Regions from separate parts of the Tardiphaga sp. OK246 genome, predicted to be linked through region 1. Evidence: predicted binding sites of a transcription regulator. Region 1 holds the regulator's gene; each other region holds the start of a gene.
The links. Region 1 encodes LexA, which represses DNA repair genes until DNA is damaged. Its sites were predicted from a motif close to TGTTCNNNNTGTGTTCNG; they were not measured.
Positions count from the first base shown of each region.

Region 1 (7,205 bases):
TCGATCGCAACAACCACAAGGCGGCTTTGCACGGCGCATTGATGATTTCAGGCGGTGTGCCGATCTATGTGCCAACGACGCGCAATCCCTGGGGCCTGATCGGCCCGATGAACTGGGACGCGCTCGACGAGGACGCGCTGCGCGAGCGCATCCGTATCAATCCGCTCGTCACGGATCCCGAGGCCTGGAAACGTCCGCGCCCGTTCCGCGTCGCCGTGGTCGAACAGTGCACCTATGACGGCACCATCTACAGCGCCGAGATGATCATCGCGCGCATCGGCCATCTCTGCGATTACATCCTGTTCGACGAAGCCTGGGCGGGTTTCATGAAATTCCACCCGCTCTATGCCGGTCGCTTCGCCATGGGGCTCAAAGAGCTCGGCCCGGATTCGCCGGGCATCATCGCGACGCAGTCGACCCACAAGCAGCTCGCGAGCTTCTCGCAGGCGTCGCAGATCCACATGAAGGATCGTCATATCCGCGGCCAGAAACGCCGCGTCGAGCATCGGCGCTTCAACGAAAGCTTCATGCAGCACGCCTCGACCTCGCCGTTCTATCCGCTGTTCGCATCATTGGATGTCGGCGCGCAGATGATGAAGGGCCGCTCCGGCGAAGTGTTGTGGGACGATACGATCCGCCTCGGCATCGAACTGCGCAAGAAGATGCGCGCCGTCCGCCGCGAATTCGAGGAGAAGGAAACCCGCACTGAGCGCCGCTGGTTCTTCGAACCCTTCGTGCCCGAGCGCGTCGCGATTCCCGACGCAGCCAGCGAAGGCGCTGTTCACAATGTGCCTTGGGAAAGCATCGGCACTGACCAGCTGGCCACCAATCCGGCTTATTGGCAGCTCGCGCCTGACGCCGCTTGGCATGGCTTCCCCGGCATGGAAGCCGGTTTCACCATGACCGATCCCAACAAGCTGACGGTACTGACACCCGGCTTCGACCGCACCACCGGCGGCTATGCGGAACACGGCATCCCCGCGCCCGTGGTCGCGCAGTTCCTGCGCGAAAATCGCATCGTGCCGGAGAAGAACGATCTCAACTCGCTGCTCTTCCTGCTGACGCCCGGCGTGGAAGCCAGCAAGGCCGGCACGCTGATATCGGGCCTTGTCGCCTTCAAGAAGTTTCATGACGACAACGCGCTGCTGGAAGACGTTATCCCGGAATTCTCCAGGCGCAGGCCGGCGCGTTATGCGGGCATACGCCTGCGGGATCTGTGCGGCGACATGCACCGGTTCTTCCGCGAGGCCAATGTGAGCGAACTTCAGACCAGGCAATTCTCCGCCGACCATCTGCCGGAGATTGCCATGTCACCCCATGATGCCGCGCGCTGTCTGGTGCGCAACGACGTCGATTACCTCCCGATCGATGAGATATTCGGGCGCGTCGCGACGACGCCGTTCGTGGTCTACCCGCCCGGCATCGCCACGATCGTTCCCGGAGAACGGCTCACCGAACGGTCAAAGCCGATGATCGACTATCTCCGGATGTTCGAGACCTGCTTCAACACGTTCCCGGGCTTCGACGTCGAAATCCAGGGCATCTACCGCAAGGTCGACGCCAATGGCCGGATCCGACTTTACACTTACGTGGTCTCCGAATAGGGAGCACGTAAGGAGCCTGATTTGCCAACGGAACTCGAACAGCCGGTCGTCATCCGACCATCACGCGACACCGACGTCGATGCCATGCTGGCGATCTATCGCCGGCACATCCGGCAAGGCGTCGAGGAAGGCGTCAGCGACGCCGACACGCCGCAGCCCGACGATCTCAGAGACCGGCGCAAGAACCTGCGCAGCAAACGGTTCCCGCACCTCGTCGCCACGCAAGGCGGCGAGGTCGTCGGCTACGCCTATGTGGTGCTGTTCCGCAAGCGACCGGCCTATCGCTACACGGTCAAGCATTCGATCTATATCCACCACGGGCATGTCGGCCGAGGCATCGGCCGGCTGTTGATGCGCGAGTTGATCGATGTCTGCGCGGCGGCCGGCTTTCGGCAGATCATCGGCTATATCGATGCCGACAACACGGCCTCGCTCGGCTTGCATGAGAGCTTTGGCTTTGCGCGCGTCGGCTTGCTGCCCGGCGTCGCTTATCGCTCCGGCCGCTGGGCCGACACGATCATGGTTCAGCGCTCGCTGGCCACCGGCTCCACGACTCCCCCGCCGCCCGTTGGGCGCATGACGTCCGCGTAGCCCAAGCGACCGCGGAAGCATTTTCCATGTCCCTCGAGGGTCGACGACTGGTAGGAACAGCCTCCTCAAACCTCCCTCAACGCGCATTCTGTTGACGGCAAATTAAGCATTGCAGAACACATATGGAACATATAGTGTTCGTTCATGATTTGTTTCGAGATTCTGTGGCTTTGAGTAGTTTGAGAGTGCCCGAACTCGCGCAACCGATCTTCGAACGATCGTCTCAGGATTGAGGCTCACCGTTCGAAGGCCCTTTGAAACGCACGCGGCGGCCGACACCGTCAACTGAGGATGGCTTCAGATGCTCACGCGCAAACAATACGAACTCCTGCGATTCATCGATCAACGGCTGAAGGAAGCCGGCGTCCCGCCCTCCTTCGACGAGATGAAGGATGCGCTCGACCTGCGCTCGAAGTCCGGCATCCATCGTCTGATCACGGCGCTGGAAGAACGCGGCTTCATACGCCGTCTGCCCAACCGCGCCCGTGCCATCGAAGTCATCAAGCTGCCAGAGCTCGGCGCGCCGGTCACCGGCGGCACCGGGCGCCGCGGCTTCACGCCCAGCGTCATCGAAGGCACGCTTGGCAAGGTGCGTTCGGCCGCCAGCATCGCCAGCAACAGCGGCGATGATGACAATGGCCGCACGGTTGCTATCCCGGTCATGGGCCGGATCGCGGCAGGTACGCCGATCGAGGCGCTGCAGACCCGCAGCCACACCATCAGCATGCCCGCCGACATGCTCGGCTCCGGCGAACATTACGCGCTCGAAGTGCGCGGCGATTCCATGCAGGACGCCGGCATTCTCGATGGCGACACGGTGCTGATCCAGCGCAACGAAAGCGCCGACACCGGCGACATCGTGGTGGCCCTGATTGACGACGAGGAAGCCACGTTGAAGCGCTTCCGCCGCCGCGGCGCGTCGATCGCGCTAGAGCCAGCGAACGACGCTTACGAAGTTCGCATCCTGCCGCCTAACCGGGTGCGCATTCAGGGCAAGCTGATTGGTCTGTATCGGCGTTACTGAGGCTATCGCCTCGGCGGACTACTGATCTTCGGGTTGAAGATCGGTTTCCGCCGGCGTCGCATCCACCGGCCGATTTTGTGGCGTACGACTGTTCGGGATCAGATCGTGCTGGGGCTCATCAGGAATGGCGCGCGACCACGGACGGTCCAGACCCCGCGGTCGCACGGCATCGATGGTAAAGCCGTTCGCGGTTCGCTGCAGGCTCACCGCACCATTTCGTTGCAAGCGATCTTGATCGATCACCAGCGCCCTGCAATCCCTCGGCGGTTGTTTCGTCGTGACGATGAGCGCCGCTTTCTCGCAATCATCTGTGAAGGCATCCGGCTGTAAAACCAGCGCCACCAAAGCGCCATCGGCCAGCGCCGTGATGCACCCGTCGCGGTCGCAGGACACGCCGTGGCCGACTGAGGCATCGGTCGGCAGGCGTGCATCGGCATCGCCGGCAAGCCACTCTTTCAGCAAAAATGTATCCTTGGCGCTGCGCATCACGTGGAGATGCCCATCCCTGCCCCGTACCGCGACGCTGCGACCATCACCCGAGATCAGCACATCCGGCTGCTTCACCAGCAATGCCCATACAATCGAGAGCACCAGCACGCCAGCCCCCGCGAAGCGCAACGGCGTGCGCAGCAATCCGAGCACGATGATGCCGATACTGGCTGATATCAGCGGTCCGGTGCCGAAGGCCGGCATCCGGCCGATGGCGCCGGGCAAGGCCGCCACCCATTGCGTGACCACGATCATCCACTGGATGCCGACATCCATCAGCCGCCAGAACACACCGTCAAAGCCGAACGGCATGGCCACCAAACCAAGAATACCCGCCGGCATCACCAGCGCTGAGACCACTGGCATCGCCAGGAGATTGGCGACGACGCCATAAGGCGTGACGCGATGGAAATGAAATGCGGCATAGGGCGTGGTGGCAAGGCCCGCGACCAGCGAGGCCAGCACGAGCATCGCGATCTCGCGTCCGCCCCATAGCGCCACGCGCGCTGTCGCGGAATGATCGGGCGAGGCAAACAGCGCGGGCATGCCGATCTGCACCAATGCAACGAGCCCCAGCGTCGCGGCGAAAGACATCTGGAAACTCGGGTGAACCAGCGCATCGGGCGCGACGATCAGCACGACCATCGCCGCCACCGCCAGCGTGCGGAACGTCACCGCCCGGCGATCGACCATGACTGCAATCAGCACGACGGCCGTCATGAAAAACGATCTCTGCGTCGCGACTTCAGCACCTGACAACAGCAGATAGAACAGTGCTGCGAATAACGCCGCAGCCGCTGCGACTTTCCTGATCGGGAACGTCACTGTCAGGACAGGGATCAGTGCCAGCAGTGCGCGTATCGCAAAGAACACCACGCCGGCGACCACGGCCATGTGATAGCCAGAAATCGACAACACATGACCGAGGCCGGAGATGAACATCGCATCATTGACGTCAGCCGAAATCGCATCGCGGCGGCCCGTGAGCAGCGCCGTGGCAATGGCGCGGCTATCGCCCGAGAGCACGGTGCGGATCCGCGCGTCGATGGCGTCGCGTAGCCCCTGCATGGTCGCCGAATAGCGTAGTGCCACACTCGGCTGTATCGGCGGATCGACTGCCTTGATGCCGCCCATCACGAAGCCAGATGCGCCGATCCCTTGAAAATACAGATCGCGGCCGAAGTCGTAGCTGCCCGGCCGGAGCGGCGACAGCGGCGGCTGCAGCCTTGCCTTCAATTCGACGAAGCTGCCGACGGCAGGTGCCGTGCCCTTCTTCACCGACAGCCGCACACGAGTGAGCTTCGGTGCGGCGCGCGGGCTGTCCATCGTGGCAACGCGCAGCACGAAGCGATCCGTGCGCTCCCGTTCCTCATGCGTTTCGACGAAGCCGGTCAGCGCGACGGAATAGAGCGGCTTCGCCAGAACCTCATGAGCCACACGCGCGGTTTTCAAGGCAGCCATCGCAAAGCCGGCCGCGATGGCCGCAATAAGCAAGATCAAGGAAAACCATCGTTGTCGCCGCAGCAAAAACGCAGCCATGCAAAGAAGGCCAGCCGTCGCAGCGGCAACCCAGGCCACCGGCTCATGCTCAGCGGCAAAATACAGCGCGATGCCGGTGCCGAAAGCGATCGGCACCCAGGGCAGCAAGCGACCGGGACCAGCTTCGGCCCGCACCCACGTCCAGAGCGTCCCGAAGCCCGACGTCGACGACGTCGCTGACGGGGCAGCGACGCCTGCCGTGGCCGGCGGCCATGTGGTCGCCGTGCCGGATCGGCCCCGCCGCTGTTGCTGATCCCCGCCCTGCGCCATCGAACGCCCGCACGCCACGCTTGTCCTTCCGAATGCTATCGGAAGGGCAAGCGGCGACTAGCGGAACGGATGCAGAATACGAAAATTAATCCCTGGGGTTGCTCAGGCGAGCTTGGCGTAGCTATCGCGCAGACCGACGGTACGGTTGAAGACCAGCTTGCCCGGCGCTGAATCCTTGTCGCGACAGAAATAACCCTGGCGCTCGAACTGCACGACATCGCTTGTGTTGTCGCTCGCCAGCGCCGGCTCAAGCATGGCGCCGGTCAGCTTCTCCAGCGAGTCCGGATTGAGCTGCGATGCGAACTCGGTCGCATTGGGCTGCGGATCGGCGAACAGCTGATTGTAGACGCGCACTTCCGCCTGCACGGCATCTGCAGCGCTCACCCAATGGATCGTCGCCTTGACCTTGCGGCCGTCCGGCGCATTGCCGCCCCGGGTTTCCGGATCATAGGTGCAGCGCAGTTCGACCACCTCGCCAGCGGCATTCTTGATGACGTCCTTGCAGGTGATGAAGTAGCCATAACGCAAGCGGACCTCGCGGCCTGGCGCCATGCGGAAGAACTTCTTCGGCGGCTCTTCCATGAAGTCGTCATGCTCGATGTAAAGCTCGCGGCCGAATGAAATCTGCCGGTTGCCGAGCGACGCATCATCGGGATGGTTGATGGCTTCGAGCTGCTCGGTCTGTCCTTCCGGGTAGTTCTCGATCACCACCTTCAGCGGCTTCAGCACCGCCATGCGGCGCTGCGCCGTGCGATTCAGTGTCTCGCGCACGGCGAAATCGAACATCGAGATATCGACGGTCGAGTTGGCCTTGGCGACGCCGATGCGCTTGACGAATTCGCGCAGTGCTTCGGCAGGAATGCCGCGGCGCTGCAGGCCGGCCAGCGTCGGCATCCGTGGATCGTCCCAGCCCGTGACATGGCCACCGCGGACAAGTTCGGTCAGCACGCGCTTCGACAGCAGCGTGTAGGTCATGTTGAGGCGCGCGAATTCATACTGATGCGGCCGCGATGGCACCGGCAGGTTTTCCAGGCACCAGTCGTAAAGCGGCCGGTGATCCTCGAATTCGAGCGTACAGATCGAATGCGTTACGTGTTCGATGGCATCCGACTGGCCGTGCGCGAAGTCGTAGCTCGGATAGATGCTCCAAGCGGTGCCCGTGCGCGGATGATGCGCATGCAGGATGCGATAGATCACGGGATCGCGCAGGTTGATGTTGCCCGACGACATGTCGATCTTGGCGCGCAGCACGCGGGCGCCGTTCGGGAATTCGCCGGCGCGCATCCGCGCGAACAGATCCAGGTTCTCATCAACCGAACGGTCGCGGAACGGGCTGTTCTGGCCAGGCTCCGTCAGGGTGCCACGCTTAAAGCGGATTTCTTCCTGCGACTGGTCATCGACATAGGCCTTGCCGGCGCGGATCAGGTGTACCGCCCAGTCATAGAGCTGCTCGAAATAGTCCGAGGCGTAGTGCAGGTTGCCCTCGCCCCAGTCGAAGCCGAGCCAGCGGACGTCGCGCTGGATGGCGTCGATATATTCCTGCTCTTCCTTGGTCGGATTGGTGTCGTCGAAACGCAGGTTGCAGTGGCCGCCGAATTCCTCGGCAACGCCGAAATTCAGGCAGATAGACTTGGCATGACCGAGATGCAGGTAGCCGTTGGGCTCCGGCGGAAAGCGCGTCACCACGC
Region 1 is NZ_FZOX01000002.1:1,047,296-1,054,500, forward strand. Features, by position in the region: gene CHC01_RS12355 (Orn/Lys/Arg family decarboxylase) at 1-1,604, shown strand, start outside; gene CHC01_RS12360 (GNAT family N-acetyltransferase) at 1,626-2,195, shown strand; gene lexA (transcriptional repressor LexA) at 2,497-3,219, shown strand; gene CHC01_RS12370 (ComEC/Rec2 family competence protein) at 3,238-5,517, opposite strand; gene CHC01_RS12375 (glutamine--tRNA ligase/YqeY domain fusion protein) at 5,620-7,205, opposite strand, start outside.

Region 2 (7,205 bases), on a different contig from region 1:
GGACGGCCAGGAGTTCCTGCCGGGCGTCACCGCCATGCATGCACCTGGCCATACGTTCGGCCACCACATGTTCATGATCCAGTCGGACGGGAAATCTTTCGCCTTCCTCGGCGACCTCACCCATCATCAGGTGCTGCTGCTGGAGAAGCCGCGGATGGAGTTCGCCTATGACTCCGATCCGAAGATGGCGGCGGCGACGCGGGTGAAGATGCTCGACATGCTCGCAGCCAACAAGACCGCCGTGATGTCCTATCACTTCGCGTGGCCGGGCTATGGTCATGTGGTGAAATCAGGCGACGGCTTCCGCTATATCGCCGAGCCGATGGTGATGAATCTCTAGCGGAAATCCTGCGACTTTCCTGCGGCGATCTTGAGACAATGACCGCCGCAGGAATTCCGCAGCAATTTATCCTCACGCCGCGGATGAGGTGTCCCTCGGACGTCTCTCCGCTCCGCGTTTGTAGATCCGGAACGTGCCACGTCCGGCATCCTTCGCCGCATAGAGCGCCGAATCGGCCATGGCTGCCAATTGCGATGACGTGCAGTTATCGGCCAGCGCGATGCCGACCGATGCGCCAACCCGCAACTGTTGTCCGCGATGATCAATCGGCAGTCCCAACTGCGTGACAATCGCACGCGCCGTCTCCGAGGCTTCCTCGAATTCCGCATGAGGCCCCAGCAGAACCGCGAATTCGTCACCGCCGAGTCGTGCGACCAGTTCCGCACCGGCACATATGTTGCGAATTCGATTTGCAACGACGGTCAGACAGGCATCGCCCGCTGCGTGGCCGAAACAGTCATTGACCGGCTTGAATTCATCGAGATCGATCAACAGCAGCGCGCCGAACGGCTTCACCTTGATGGCCGACGCCGCATCGAACAGCGACAGCTTGGTTTGAAACTGGCTGCGATTGGCGAGGCCGGTCAGCGTATCGAATTCGGCGAGATAGCGATTGCGATCCGCCAGAATTTTTTCTTCGGTGATGTCTTGCTTCATGCCGAAGATGCGGACGGCAACGCCATCGACCGACTCGACAGTGGCCGTGATCCTGATCCAGCGCCGGTTGCCCTTGAAGGTGATGATCTCCGCATCGAGACTGAAGCCCGTGCGATCCTCGATGGCCTTGCTGCGCCGCTTCGTCAGTTCCCTGACGGATTCTTCGGGATAACAGGCGAGCGCCTCCTCGCGAATCGGCGTCGAGCCACGCGGTAGATCGAAGATGTCATAGACAACATCGGTCCAGACCGGCGATTCATCGGAGAGGTCGCATTCCCAGACGCCGATTCGCGCTGCCGCCGAGGAGCGATCGAATATCTTCCGGCTATGCGCCAGCGAAGCAGCCTGTTGATCGATGATGGCCTGCTGAGCTTCGATTTGCGCCTTCAGCGCAGCGATCAGGTCGGCGTCATCCGGCGCGTCTGGCGGCATCGACAAGCGATCTGACATCTGCGGGCACCCAGTCTTCGTCTCGAAGCTCATAGGATGCTTTGCATGACGTGTTTAAGATTTTCTACGCCAATGGCCTATTTCAGCCAAAACCAGCATACTTTACCGCTACATTTCGTTCACTGATTGTTCTTGAAGTAGAAGCAACCTTAGGTTACGCTCTCATCTCGAATGGGGGCGGCATGGTTCAACGGGTTTCCACCGTAGCCTTTGAGGGGATCGAGGCCCGCGCGGTCGACGTGCAGGTTCAGGTCGTGCCCGGTCTGCCGAATTTTTTGATCGTCGGCCTGCCCGACAAGGCAGTATCCGAAGCGCGCGAACGGGTCCGTGCCGCGCTGGTCGCCTCGGGTCTGGCGCTGCCGGCACGGCGGATCATCGTCAATCTCGCGCCCGCTGACTTACCCAAGGAAGGCAGCCATTACGATCTGCCGATCGCGCTGGGATTGATGGCCGCGATCGGCGCGATTCCGCCGGATGCATTGACGGGCTTCACCGTGCTCGGCGAACTCGGTCTCGATGGCTCGCTCGCTCCGGTCGCCGGCGTGCTGCCGGCTGCCATCGGCGCCAATGCGCGCGACGAGGGATTGATCTGCCCAGAAGCCTGCGGCGCGGAAGCCGCCTGGGCCAGTCCCGATATCCAGATCATCGCCGCGACGTCGCTGATCCAGATCGCCAATCACTTTAAGGGCACGCAGGTTCTGTCGCGGCCGCAGCCGAAGATACATGCGCGTGAGGAAACGCTGCTGGATCTGCGCGACATCAAGGGACAGGAAAGCGCCAAACGCGCGCTGGAGATCGCTGCCGCCGGCGGCCACCATCTATTGATGGCGGGATCGCCAGGTTCCGGCAAATCCATGCTGGCGGCACGGCTGCCATCGATCCTGCCGCCGCTATCGCCGGCGGAACTCCTCGAAGTCTCAATGATCGCGTCGGTGGCCGGCGAGATCAAGGACGGTGCGCTCACCTCACGCCGGCCGTTCCGCGCACCGCATCATTCCGCCAGCATGGCCGCACTCACCGGCGGCGGGTTGCGCGCGCGGCCGGGCGAGATTTCGCTGGCGCATCAAGGCGTGCTGTTTCTCGATGAACTGCCGGAGTTCGATCCGCGCGTGCTGGATTCGCTGCGCGCGCCGCTTGAGAATGGCGAGGTGGCGGTCTCGCGCGCCAATCACCGCGTCACCTATCCCGCGCGCTTTATGCTTGTTGCTGCGATGAATCCATGCCGCTGCGGTCACGCTTTCGAGCCGGGCTTCTCCTGCAAACGTGGCCGCATCGATCGCTGCACCTCGGATTATCAGGCGCGCATCTCGGGCCCCTTGATGGACCGCATCGATCTGCGCATCGAAGTCCCGGCGGTGACCGCGGCGGATCTCATTCTGCCGCCACCGTCGGAAGGTTCCGCCGAAGTCGCGGCGCGTGTCGCCGCCGCGCGCGATCTGCAGACCATGCGTTATGCCGTGGCGGGATTGGCGGGCACACATACCAATGCCTCCGCGCCGGCCTCTGTGCTGGAAACGGTAGCGCAGCCGGATGCCCAGGGACTGACATTGTTGCGCGATGCCGCCGAAACGATGCGACTGACCGCGCGCGGCTATCACCGCGTGCTGCGCGTGGCGCGGACGCTGGCGGATCTCGACGGCGCCGAGAAAATCGGGCGGCTGCATCTGGCCGAAGCGTTGTCTTACCGCGCGCTGGCGGAGGACATTCGCCGAGCTGCTTGACGTCTTCTCCTCGCCACTGATGTGGACGTCAACGCGATAGTAACGAGTTTTGTTTACGCTCTGCTCACCATAACCCCGCATTGCGGGGCCAGGGCGAGTACCGTGTCATGCTGCGTTTCAAGATTTTAGCCTCGACGATTCCGCTGGCGCTGGCAGCCTTTCTCGCCCGCGGCGATCTCGTGAGCGGAACGCATCCCTGCATCTCCACCGGTGAGACCACCATCCAGATCGCCACCATGCCCTGGCAGGCGCAATCGCATGTCAGCTTCACCAACGATCCCCTGCAGGCGACCGTCCGTGTGCAGATCGTCGATAGCGCCGAAACCGCCGACTTTGTCGTGCTCGATGATGCCGATGCAGCGGAACCCGATGCCTGCCCCGTCACGGCCGCGACGCGCTTCATCGGCATTGCCAACACATCGGCGAGTTCGGAGCCCGTTATCTATCTGTCGGAACAGGACGACGCCGACTACCGGATCTTCGTGAAATCTCGCAGCTTCACGGCGCGCGATGCCGCAGCGCTGATCGTCAGCGCCCACAGCCGCAGCCCGGCGCGGATGGCAGCGGCCAGCCTCTAGGCCGCGCATTAACGCTTCATCAACCATGTCTGCGCGGGCAAATTCAAAACTGCCACCGTGCAAGCACTTGGCAACAACATACCCGCATTGTTTCTGAGATCTGCGATCGCCTAATCGCGGCCTGTATTCGCGTGCAATCGCGAGCCATGATGTGACCAAGCCGGAGTGCTGATCTGTGGCGAAAGGTGTTTTCCGGATCAAGGTCTACTTCCGCCGCTTCGCGCGCCGTTTTCCGTGGCTTGCTTTCGTCATCCGCTCTTTCGTGATGTTCTCGGCTGCCTTCGGTGGCGCCTATGGTTTCATCTCAGGTTCGACCTCGAAAGACTCCGGTTACGACCCGCACGCTTTTGCAATCGGCGCCAGCTTCCTGTTCGCGCTGGCCTGCGTCGCCCTGGCCACCATGAGCATCCGCATGCGCTTCATGGGCAAACGGATGCGCAAGCTGACTGCGCATAACGAAGCCCTGGTCGACCGGAACTGGGAATTGAAGGAAGCCGAAGAGCGCGCGCGCAGCCTGTTCGAGGCACAAGGCGACCTGATCGTGATCCGCAACAACGAAGGCTGTATCACCTTCGTCAACGATGCCTATTGTGCGCTGGCGGAACAATCGCGCGAAGCATTGATCGGCAGCCACTTCGAACTCACGCTGCTGGAGCAGGGCGATATCGCCAACGAGCCCAACGGCACCAGCATGCACGATCAGAAGATCGCCACGGCGACCGGTCCGCGCTGGATCGCCTGGCGCGAAGGTCTGGTGCGGATCGATGCGGGCCAGCCCGCCGAGTTGCAATGCGTGGGTCGCGATGTCACCGACCGCACCCAGACCGAGCGTGCCCTCGGTGAAGCGCGCGACCATGCCAATGCCGCCAACCGCGCCAAGTCGCGGTTCCTCGCCATGGCGTCCCATGAAATCCGCACGCCGCTGAACGGCATTCTCGGCATGAGCGGCTTGCTGCTGGATACGCCGCTGACACCCGAACAGACCACTTACGCCAAGGCCGTGAAGACCTCCGGCGATGCGCTGCTGTCGCTGATCGAGGAGCTGCTGGATTACTCCAAGATCGAGGCCGGCAAGATCGATCTGGAACATCGCCCCTTTGCACTAGCCGGATTGATCGAGGACATCACCGAATTGCTGGCGCCGCGTGCGCAGGCCCGCAATCTCGAAATCGCGGCCTATGTCGACGAGCGACTGCCGCTGACAGTGATGGGCGATGCGGCGCGCCTGCGCCAGGTGCTGCTCAATCTCGCCGGCAATGCCATCAAGTTCACGGCGACCGGCGGCGTAGCGCTGATCGTCGAACCCGGCATCTGGCCGAACGAAGTCTCTTTCCTGGTGCGCGACACCGGCATCGGCATCGCGCCGGATGCGCAGCAGCGCATCTTCCGCGAATTCGAACAGGCAGACGAGGGTACCGCGCGCCACTATGGCGGAACGGGTCTCGGCCTCAGCATCAGCGAACGTATCGTCAAGCGCATGAACGGCCGCATCACACTGCAGAGCAAGCTCGGTGCCGGCTCGACATTCGAAGTGTCGATCCCGCTCACCGCTTCCGACAGCGGCACCGCGACCTTCGTGCCGCCGGATCTCACGGGCCTTTCGGTGATGCTGGTGGCGCCACAAACCATCGAAGCTTCGCTCACAGCTCTGCGACTCGGGCGATGGGGCGCGCAGACCTGCACTGTCTCCGATCTCGCCGTCGCGCAAGCGCTGCTACCCGAACGTTCATGGCACGCCATCATGATCGATCGCGCTCTTGGTGCTGACGCTGCCGAGCGGCTTGCGAACGCTGCAATTCCGCACGCGCTGCGACGGATCGTGCTGTTCACGCCGGCGATGCGTCATGAGCTGCAGCCCACAACGCCGAGTGCGTTCACCGGCTATCTGGTGAAGCCACTGCGTGCGACCTCGCTCGCCGCGCGCCTCACATTGCAGACGGACTCACCGACAATCGCCGCCGATGATCCGTTGGATCGGGATCTGGCCACACCGGAATCAACGGCGGCGATGGCACCCAGCCTCTCGATCCTGGTCGCCGAAGACAACGAGATCAACGCGCTACTGATGCGCTCGTTGCTGACGCGGCTTGGCCACAAGCCGGTCGTGACCACCAATGGCGAAGAGGCACTGGAATCCTGGCTCGCCTCCGACTCCGCAGGCACGCCTTATGACCTCGTCCTGATGGATATCCAGATGCCGAAGCTCGACGGCATCGAGACCACCAAACGCATTCGCGCGCGCGAGGCCGGTCAACGCGTCAGGCGTACCCCGATCCTGGCCCTCACAGCGAATGCACTGGTCGAAGATCGCTATGCCTGTTTCGAGGCCGGCATGGACGGCTTCCTGATGAAGCCGCTGGACCGCGACAAGCTCGCCGAAGCCCTCAAGGGACTCGCCAAGACGCGGCACGTCGCCGCCTAGCAGCTCCACCTTCGCTGTCACACCCCCGCAACACGCCCGTCACACGGCTGTTGAGCGCCCGTGATGTCTGGTGCGGATAAGCCGCATCGATGATTCGCGTGATGCCTGCGGCACAAGGCGATTGAGTTGGGGATGGCCATGCACGGCAACGAACTGGTGCGACCGAAGCAGGGTTTCATGCAGATGTTGCGGCCCCAGAACATGAGCGCCGCTGCGCAGACGGCGATCACCTGGTTCAAGCCGCCGCTGCATCTCCATCCCGCCAACGGCATTCCGGTCGCCACGAATTCGTTAGGCCGGATGGGTCCGCTCGAAGTTCGCCTCGCGCAGGACAAGCGCGACGTGAAGCGCGCGCAGCGTCTGCGCTACAAGGTATTCTACAAGAACGGCACCGCGATCGCCGACGCCGCCACGATGCTGGCACGCCGCGACAAGGATGCATTCGACAAGATCTGCGATCACCTTCTCGTCGTCGATCACGATGCCAAGCCCACACTGTCCGGCAAGCAGCCGGTGGTCGGCACCTATCGCCTGCTACGCCATGAGGCGGCCATGCAGAACGGGGGGTTCTATACCGACAGCGAATTCGATCTGTCGGGGATGATCGAGCGCCATGCCGGTCTGCGGTTTCTTGAACTCGGCCGCTCCTGCGTGCTGCCGCGCTACCGCAACAAGCGTACCGTCGAATTGCTGTGGCAGGGCATCTGGAGCTATGTGCGGCAGAACAAGTTCGACGTCATGATCGGTTGCGCCAGTTTTGAAGGCACCGATCCGGATCGCCTCGCGCTGCCGCTGTCGTTCCTACATCACAACGCCCGCGCGCCCGAAGCCTGGCGCGCCCGCGCGCATCCGTCGCGCTATGTCGAGATGAACCGGATGGCCGCGGATGCCATCGACACCAAGGCGGCGCTTCGTGCGCTACCGCCGCTGATCAAAGGCTATCTACGGATCGGCGCCATGATCGGCGACGGCGCCGTGATCGATCATCAGTTCGGCACCACCGACGTTCTGATCGTGATGCCGGTGACGTCAATCGG
Region 2 is NZ_FZOX01000001.1:1,095,493-1,102,697, forward strand. Features, by position in the region: gene CHC01_RS05325 (MBL fold metallo-hydrolase) at 1-340, shown strand, start outside; gene CHC01_RS05330 (GGDEF domain-containing protein) at 413-1,447, opposite strand; gene CHC01_RS05335 (YifB family Mg chelatase-like AAA ATPase) at 1,630-3,168, shown strand; gene CHC01_RS05340 (hypothetical protein) at 3,276-3,746, shown strand; gene CHC01_RS05345 (PAS domain-containing hybrid sensor histidine kinase/response regulator) at 3,922-6,168, shown strand; gene olsB (l-ornithine N(alpha)-acyltransferase) at 6,307-7,205, shown strand, end outside.
Region 2: the regulator LexA is predicted to act here: its motif matches at 1,564-1,581, upstream of CHC01_RS05335 (YifB family Mg chelatase-like AAA ATPase).

Region 3 (7,205 bases), on a different contig from region 1:
GGATGAAATTGGCCAAGATGCTCCGCGAGGGCGATCGCCTTTGGTTGCTCTAGGTCTGAGTACCCTAAGACATGACGACCCAAATTTCCGGGGCGAAGGATGTCGGTATCGTAGATATTGAAACGCTCTTCGCAACCCGCTCCCGATTGAACCAAGAGCTTCGCGAGGTGCCCGCCGATGGTACCGCATCCCACCATGGATATCTTTTTCTCAATCAGAGTTGTCTTGCCATATAGATTTCGCTTAACAACCTGCTTCAGATCGAGTTGAAGTCCTGTCATCTTCCTTAAGCCCACGTTTGAAAGCGAATTAACTAGCTGCTTGCGAAGAAAACTTTTGCGCACCCCGCTTGCACTTTTCAGTAGTTGTATGTTGGGAGGAAAGACGGGGTGCCAACCGATCAGAGCATTTGGCGAAACGACGAAAACTGGCTTTGAATCTGCGGCTGAGGTGATAATTTTCTCTTGTAGCCCTGCGGGACCGTTGGGTTGTCTTTTGATCCAGTCGATAAAATCAGCCAGATTTTCTGATTTAAAAGCTGGTGTATGTTTCAGCGTTGAATTGAACGAGATTGTCGTTGTTGGTTGGCGTGAAGAAGTCTTTGCGTTCTTCCATTTCCCGGTTGGGACAAGAGCTCTTTTTTGCTTTTCGCCAATCCCAAAAACAATCAACTCCGAATCAAATATGGCGTTGGTTTCTGACGAAGGGAGCGCCACGTAGATCGTGGTTCCTTTCCAGTATGAAGCTAGTTCTGCTTCGTATTCAGCAGTTGCTCCATCGGCAAAAGATCGCTCCAGCGTTTCCTTTGCCTCCTCTAAAACTCGTAATATCGATCCGCCAGGATTGTAAATGTCCAGCGGCAATCCGCCTTGACCAGTATAGCAGATCGTGTCGTCCGTGTTGACGTGCGCCAAATGCTGAACTGGCAACTCGTCTGCATCGATTAATCTGACAACTGGCAGTTCAGAGAAACTGAAATCAGAAATTTCAATTTCAACGATAACTTTGTTTCCGTAAGGAAAAACTGGACCGATGTAAGTTGATGGTGGATTCGAAAGTCGAAAGCCTTTCGCCTTCAGCGTCCTGTCAATTTCCCAAAGGGGCTCCCGCACGAAACTACCCCGATGTGGAAGCCGTGACCTTTGGAACAGGTGTAGCGACCGCTGCTTGTGCTATTACTGCCGCAGCAACCGGCGGAACGATTTTGATGACGTCCGGACGGTTCGGGATGCGGTCACCGAATGCCTTGCGGAGGGCGTCGACCACCAATTCTGCAACGCCCGTGTTTACCAAAGCATCAGTCATTCGCTCGGCAAGCGCATGTGCCGCCCGGACAATTTCTCTGCGGTCGTTCGCTGACCAATCGTTGAGAACTTTTTGCTGGCCTGGAAATGCAGGATTCAAGATTTCTCGTTCGAGAATGTCAGGTAATCGCTGCGAAATCTCGTAAACAACTTGATCGTCGCTAAGGCTGCGATGCGCGCCATTCATGTGTTCGAGCGCCTCGGCGATAGCCGCCATGATCGTAATCGAAGTAAGGCGCCCGTTGGACCAACGGAAATCCCGCCATCCTTTGAAGTAGCGGCACCCTCGTCGAAAAAGCTCGCCATATCGTTCAACGCAGCGATCTACCCATTCGTGCAGCGCTAGTGGATCCGATTGATCCCAGTCGCCATTGCGATGTGCGAGCATGATTTTGTCAGTAGGCAGCTTCGCGTACTCGTGACCAGCTCGCTTGAGGATGACCGAGTCAGCGCGAGCGTTAAGGGCCACGGCATCCATTGCGATCATTCGATCAGCAGGTGCTGAGTAGATTGGAATGTCGATGTGACTTTCAGCATCCAATACAACTCGGACACATGTTTCTTTGGATTTGTCGAGCTCCCAACCTTGTTCTTTGCAGAGCGAAGCGAGAGCCTCTTCGACAAGACTGAACAGTGCCTGCGCGACGAGTGCAGGCTTCCCATTCTGCAAGTACTCGACGCCGACATACATGCCGTCATCAAGGTCTAGTTGCTGAACGATCCGTAAAACTGGATCCACTAGCAGGTTGTAGGCAACAGAGCCTTGAGTAAAAAATTTAGGCGAGACTTCTGGCCGCGTGCGTCGCGCGCGAATTGCAAAGCTCGCATCCCAAAACTGGTCTTCGCTTCGGATCCGTTTGGCTTCTTCTCGAATTCTTTCTCGGATCAGACCTCGCGCCGCAAGCAGCTTTGCGTGCCTTGCGGGGCCAACCTGAAGAGCTTCATGATAGCTCTTGGTTTCTCGCAAACCGATGAACAACGCATTCGCATTCGCGAGAAACTTCATTGAGGCACCCCTTCAAGTTGCCTGGAAGAATCGGTCTTTCATTGTAGTTGATTCATACTCTAGCTTTCTATAGCATGTTCATGTTATGTTCAAATTATGCCCAACGAAATACCTAGTGGGGATAGTCGCGTGGCTCACCGCTATGGTGGGCTTGGCAATAACGTTTGCGAACCGAGTAATTCTCGACGGGGCCGGTCTAACGATAGGCATCGGCCTTACGGTGAGCGTCGTTCAGGTCCTGATTGCGCTCGTACTAGTTTCCCCGCTCTGGCGAAAATTCTGGAAATGGTGGCCGCAGCTTAATAACTGGATCTACCCAGATTTGAACGGAGAGTGGGATGTCGAACTCACCTCGAACTGGCCTCGGATCGATGCCCTGTTAAAAACAGCAAATGGAGAGCTGCCTCAGCTTGATTTCAGGCAGGGCAATCCGTCGTTGTTACCCGCGATGGGCAGCTACAAGATGAAAGCCGAGATCACTCAGTCTTGGAGCACTTTTGAGATTCAACTGTGGAATCCAGGCCAAATTGGCCCGATCAAAGAGTCGAGGACTTTGTTAGTTGAGCCGTTTCGTAAGAACGAAGGGAGACGGCATGGGTTGGCCTACATCTTCGAGCAACGAAACGACACTGAGGAAATCGGCGACAATGATGCGTTCTGCGGCGCTGCATGGATTGAGCTTGATCGAAATGATCCCAAAGTTCTCTGCGGAAAAATGTGGACCAACCGTATGTGGGAGCGAGGAATGAATACTGCCGCCAAGCTCACATTCAGGCGAGCTATGAAGAAGAAATAAAAAAGGCCGGATCTTGCGATCCGGCCGTTTTCAAATTTCAGTCCGCTCAAGCTGAGCGGCGGGTCAGGCTCAGGCCGCGACTGCTGCGGTCTCGGCCTTCTTCTTTTCGATGGCGCGCTTGAGCAGCACGGCCTTCTGGGACAGCTCGCTCTCGCGGGCCTTGATCAGATAGGCATCGAAGCCACCGCGGTGGTCGACCGACTTCACGGCATTGGCCGACACGCGCAGGCGCACGCCGCGGCCGAGAACGTCGGACAGGAAGGTGACATTGACCAGGTTCGGCAGAAACCGGCGCTTGGTCTTGATGTTCGAGTGGCTCACCTTGTGGCCCACCTGGGGGCCCTTCAGTGTCAGTTCACAGCGCCGAGACATGGCGAAAATCCTCTGTCATCCCCGCAGCTAAAAGGCGAAGAGCCCAAAGCCGGGCAGGGGGTCAAAAATCACGTCCATTTCAGGAGTGGCGGACGTATAGGGGGCTTGGCCGCGATCGTCAAGATATCCGGACAGCGAAAGTCGCGGCAAAACCGGCAAAAGCCTGCGCATTCGGGTTCTGTATAGCCCGGCCTACGAGCGGAAACCACATGGAATCTGGCGCGGTTCCCATCATATAAACGACGTATTCGGGCCGGAAACAGGTCGCTCCAGCCCAATTGAGCGATGCGGCCCTGCGCCTTTGGCCGGGGATCGCCGACCAGGTGATATCAGCAAGTGAGCCTTCGCACGCCCCGCTTTGTGACCCGACCGGTGACCATCCCGCGGACCGCCGCGCCCGCAAGAGTACGATTTGCGGGTTTTGGCGCGCGTTTCGCCGTCGCCGCGGGCCTGATGCTGCCGGTTTTGCCGGTGGACGCCTCGGCGCAGGTGCAAGGCCAGATCCAAAGCCAGACCCAAGGCCAAGCTCAAGGCCAGAGCCCGGCCGCCGTGCCGGTTCAGGCCCCTGCGCAGGCGGTGTTGGCCGGCGGCAAGCTCGAGGCCAAATATGAAGCCAGCCTCGCCGGCATCGCGGTGGGCAAGGGCCAGTGGGCCATCGACATCAACGAAGACCAGTATTCCGCGACCGCCAGTGGCGGCACCGCGGGTCTGCTAAAGGCATTTGCCGGCGGCTCGGGCTCCGGCCAGTCCACCGGCCGCGTGGTCGCGGGCGCGCTGGTGCCGTCGAATTATCAGGCCGTCACCACCTCCGCGAAGAAGTCCGAGACGATCAAGATGCTGATCACGCCGGGCTATGTGAAGGAGTTCTCCATCGAGCCGGAGCCGCCGCTCGATCCCGAGAAGATTCCGATCACCGATGCGCATCGCCGCAACGTGATCGATCCGATGACCGGCTCGCTGATGCGCGTCGGCGGCACCGGCGAGTTGCTGACGCCGGATTCGTGCCGCACCGGCGCGTCGATCTTCGATGGCCGCATGCGCTACGATCTCAAGCTCGACTACAAGCGCATGGAAAGCGTGAAGGCCGAGAAGGGCTATCGCGGGCCTGCCATCGTCTGCGCCGTCTATTTCACGCCGATCGCCGGCTATGTGCCCGACCGCGCCGCCATCAAATATCTTGCCGCCCAGCGCAATATCGAAGTGACCCTGGTGCCGATCGCCGGAACCCGCGTGCTGGTGCCCTATCGCATGGTGGTACCAACCCCGCTTGGCGTCGCCATGCTGGAAGCCACCGAATTCGTCACCACCCCCGCGCCGGCCAAGGCCGTGGCGAAGACGAACTGAGTCGACCCCGCCAGCTCATGGTTCGAGACGCGCGAAGCCGCGCTCCTCACCATGAGGGACCGAGACGGGACGCTGCCGCAATGATGCCGCAAGACAAAGTGCGCCATCGCAGCATCGTCGCAAACGCGCCGCAGGATTTGCGCAGGATCCCGGCTTGACTCAAAGCCGGTTCGGAGTCCGTGCGCTGTTCATAACTTCGGGGATTTGTCGGCCCTTGTTGCGCTGTCACAAACTTGATCTAGTCAGTCTCGGAGAATGTCAGCGCGAGATGTTGGGGTGATGCGGCCAGGGAGGTGCCGAGTCACCGATTCGGGCCGCTTTCGTTCCGGACTCGTTCCAAACCATCAAAAAGCGCGGCTCTGAAGCGTCGTAACCTGTCTCGGTCCTTGACAGTCGGCGACGCGGAAATATCTGAAAAACATGGCCTTTTTGTCTTCTCCGCCCACGCTGTCCAACGGCAGGGCCCCCGGCGCCGGCGTTACCGCGGTGCTCGGCCCCACCAATACCGGCAAGACCCATCTCGCCATCGAGCGCATGCTCGCGCATTCGTCGGGCATCATCGGCCTGCCGCTGCGCCTGCTGGCGCGCGAGGTCTATAATAAAATTTTGGACCGCGTCGGCCCCGAAGCCGTGGCGCTGATCACCGGCGAAGAGAAGATCAAGCCCGCCAAGCCGCGCTACTGGGTCTCCACCGTCGAGGCGATGCCGCGAGATCTCGACGTGTCGTTTCTGGCCGTCGATGAAATCCAGATCGCGGCAGATCTGGAGCGCGGCCACGTCTTCACCGATCGCATCCTGCATCGCCGCGGCCGCGACGAAACGCTGCTGCTCGGCGCCGCGACCATGCGGCCGATCATCGAGCGTTTGCTGCCCGGCGCCAGCATCGTCACGCGGCCGCGTCTGTCGCATCTGGAATTTGCCGGCGATCGCAAGATCACGCGGCAGCCGCGCAGGACAGCGATTGTCGCATTTTCCGCCGATGAAGTTTACGCGATCGCCGAACTCATCAAGCGCCAGCACGGCGGCGCTGCGGTGGTCCTGGGCTCGCTGTCGCCGCGCACCCGCAACGCGCAGGTCGCGATGTTCCAGAATGGTGACGTTGACTACTTAGTGGCAACCGACGCGGTCGGAATGGGCCTCAATCTCGACGTCGACCACGTCGCCTTCGCCAGCGATCGCAAATATGACGGCTATCAATTCCGCCGTCTGACGCCATCCGAATTCGCGCAGATCGCCGGCCGCGCCGGCCGCGCCACGCGCAACGGCACTTTCGGCACCACAGGTCGCTGCGAGCCGTTCGAGCCGGAGCTCGTCAATCAGTTGCAGAACCACATCTTCGAGCCGGTGAAGGTGCTGCAGTGGCGCAATTCGAAGCTGGATTTCTCGTCGATCGCGTCGCTGCAGGTGTCGCTGGCGGAGGTGCCGCGCCACGAGGCGCTGACCCGTGCGCCGATCGCCGAAGACCTGCGCGTGCTCGATCATGCCGTCCGTGACGTCGACGTGCGCGAAATGGCGCAGGGCAAGGCCGCCGTCGAGAAACTGTGGGACGCCTGCCAGATTCCAGATTACCGCCGCATCGCGCCCGCTGCACACGCAGAGCTGGTAGTCACTATCTTCAACTTCCTGATGCAGCGTGGGCGCATCCCGGATGCCTGGTTTGGCGCTCAAATCGCGCAAGCGGACCGAACCGATGGCGATATCGACACGTTATCGGGCCGAATCGCGCAAATCCGGACCTGGACATTCGTGGCAAATCGCCCCGATTGGCTCTCAGATCCTGATCATTGGCAGGGAATTTCGCGCGAATTGGAAAATAAACTGTCAGATGCCCTTCATGAGAGGCTCACTGAGCGTTTCGTTGATCGTCGTACCAGTGTATTGATGCGCCGCTTGCGGGAAAACACGATGCTGAATACTGAAATTGGTAAGACGGGCGAAGTGATCGTAGAGGGCCATGTAATTGGCCGTCTCGACGGATTTACATTTTTGCCCGATGCGGCCGAGGCTGGCTCGGATGCGAAGGCCTTGCAGGCCACGGCGCTGAAGGCGCTGGCCGGCGAGATCGACGCGCGCGCCGAGAAACTCGGCAACGCGCCGGACGATCAGTTCGTGCTCGCCTCCGACGGCACCATGCGCTGGACCGGCGACGCGGTAGCCCGTCTGGTCGCAGCCGACGATGTGCTGCATCCCCGTCTCCGCATCATCGCCGATGAGCGCCTTTCCGGCGCGCCGCGCGATGCGGTGCAGGCCCGCCTCGATCTCTGGCTGAAGACGCATATCGAGAAGCTGCTCGGACCGCTGTTCGATCTGACCAAGGCCGAAGACATCACCGGCATCGCGCGCGGCATTGCCTTCCAGCTCACCGAAGCGCTCGGCGTGCTGG
Region 3 is NZ_FZOX01000008.1:207,968-215,172, reverse strand. Features, by position in the region: gene CHC01_RS28830 (ThiF family adenylyltransferase) at 1-1,112, opposite strand, end outside; gene CHC01_RS28825 (CBASS cGAMP synthase) at 1,117-2,310, opposite strand; gene CHC01_RS28820 (hypothetical protein) at 2,531-3,106, shown strand; gene rpmB (50S ribosomal protein L28) at 3,176-3,478, opposite strand; gene CHC01_RS28810 (DUF3108 domain-containing protein) at 3,851-4,822, shown strand; gene CHC01_RS28805 (helicase-related protein) at 5,243-7,205, shown strand, end outside.
Region 3: the regulator LexA is predicted to act here: its motif matches at 5,144-5,161, upstream of CHC01_RS28805 (helicase-related protein).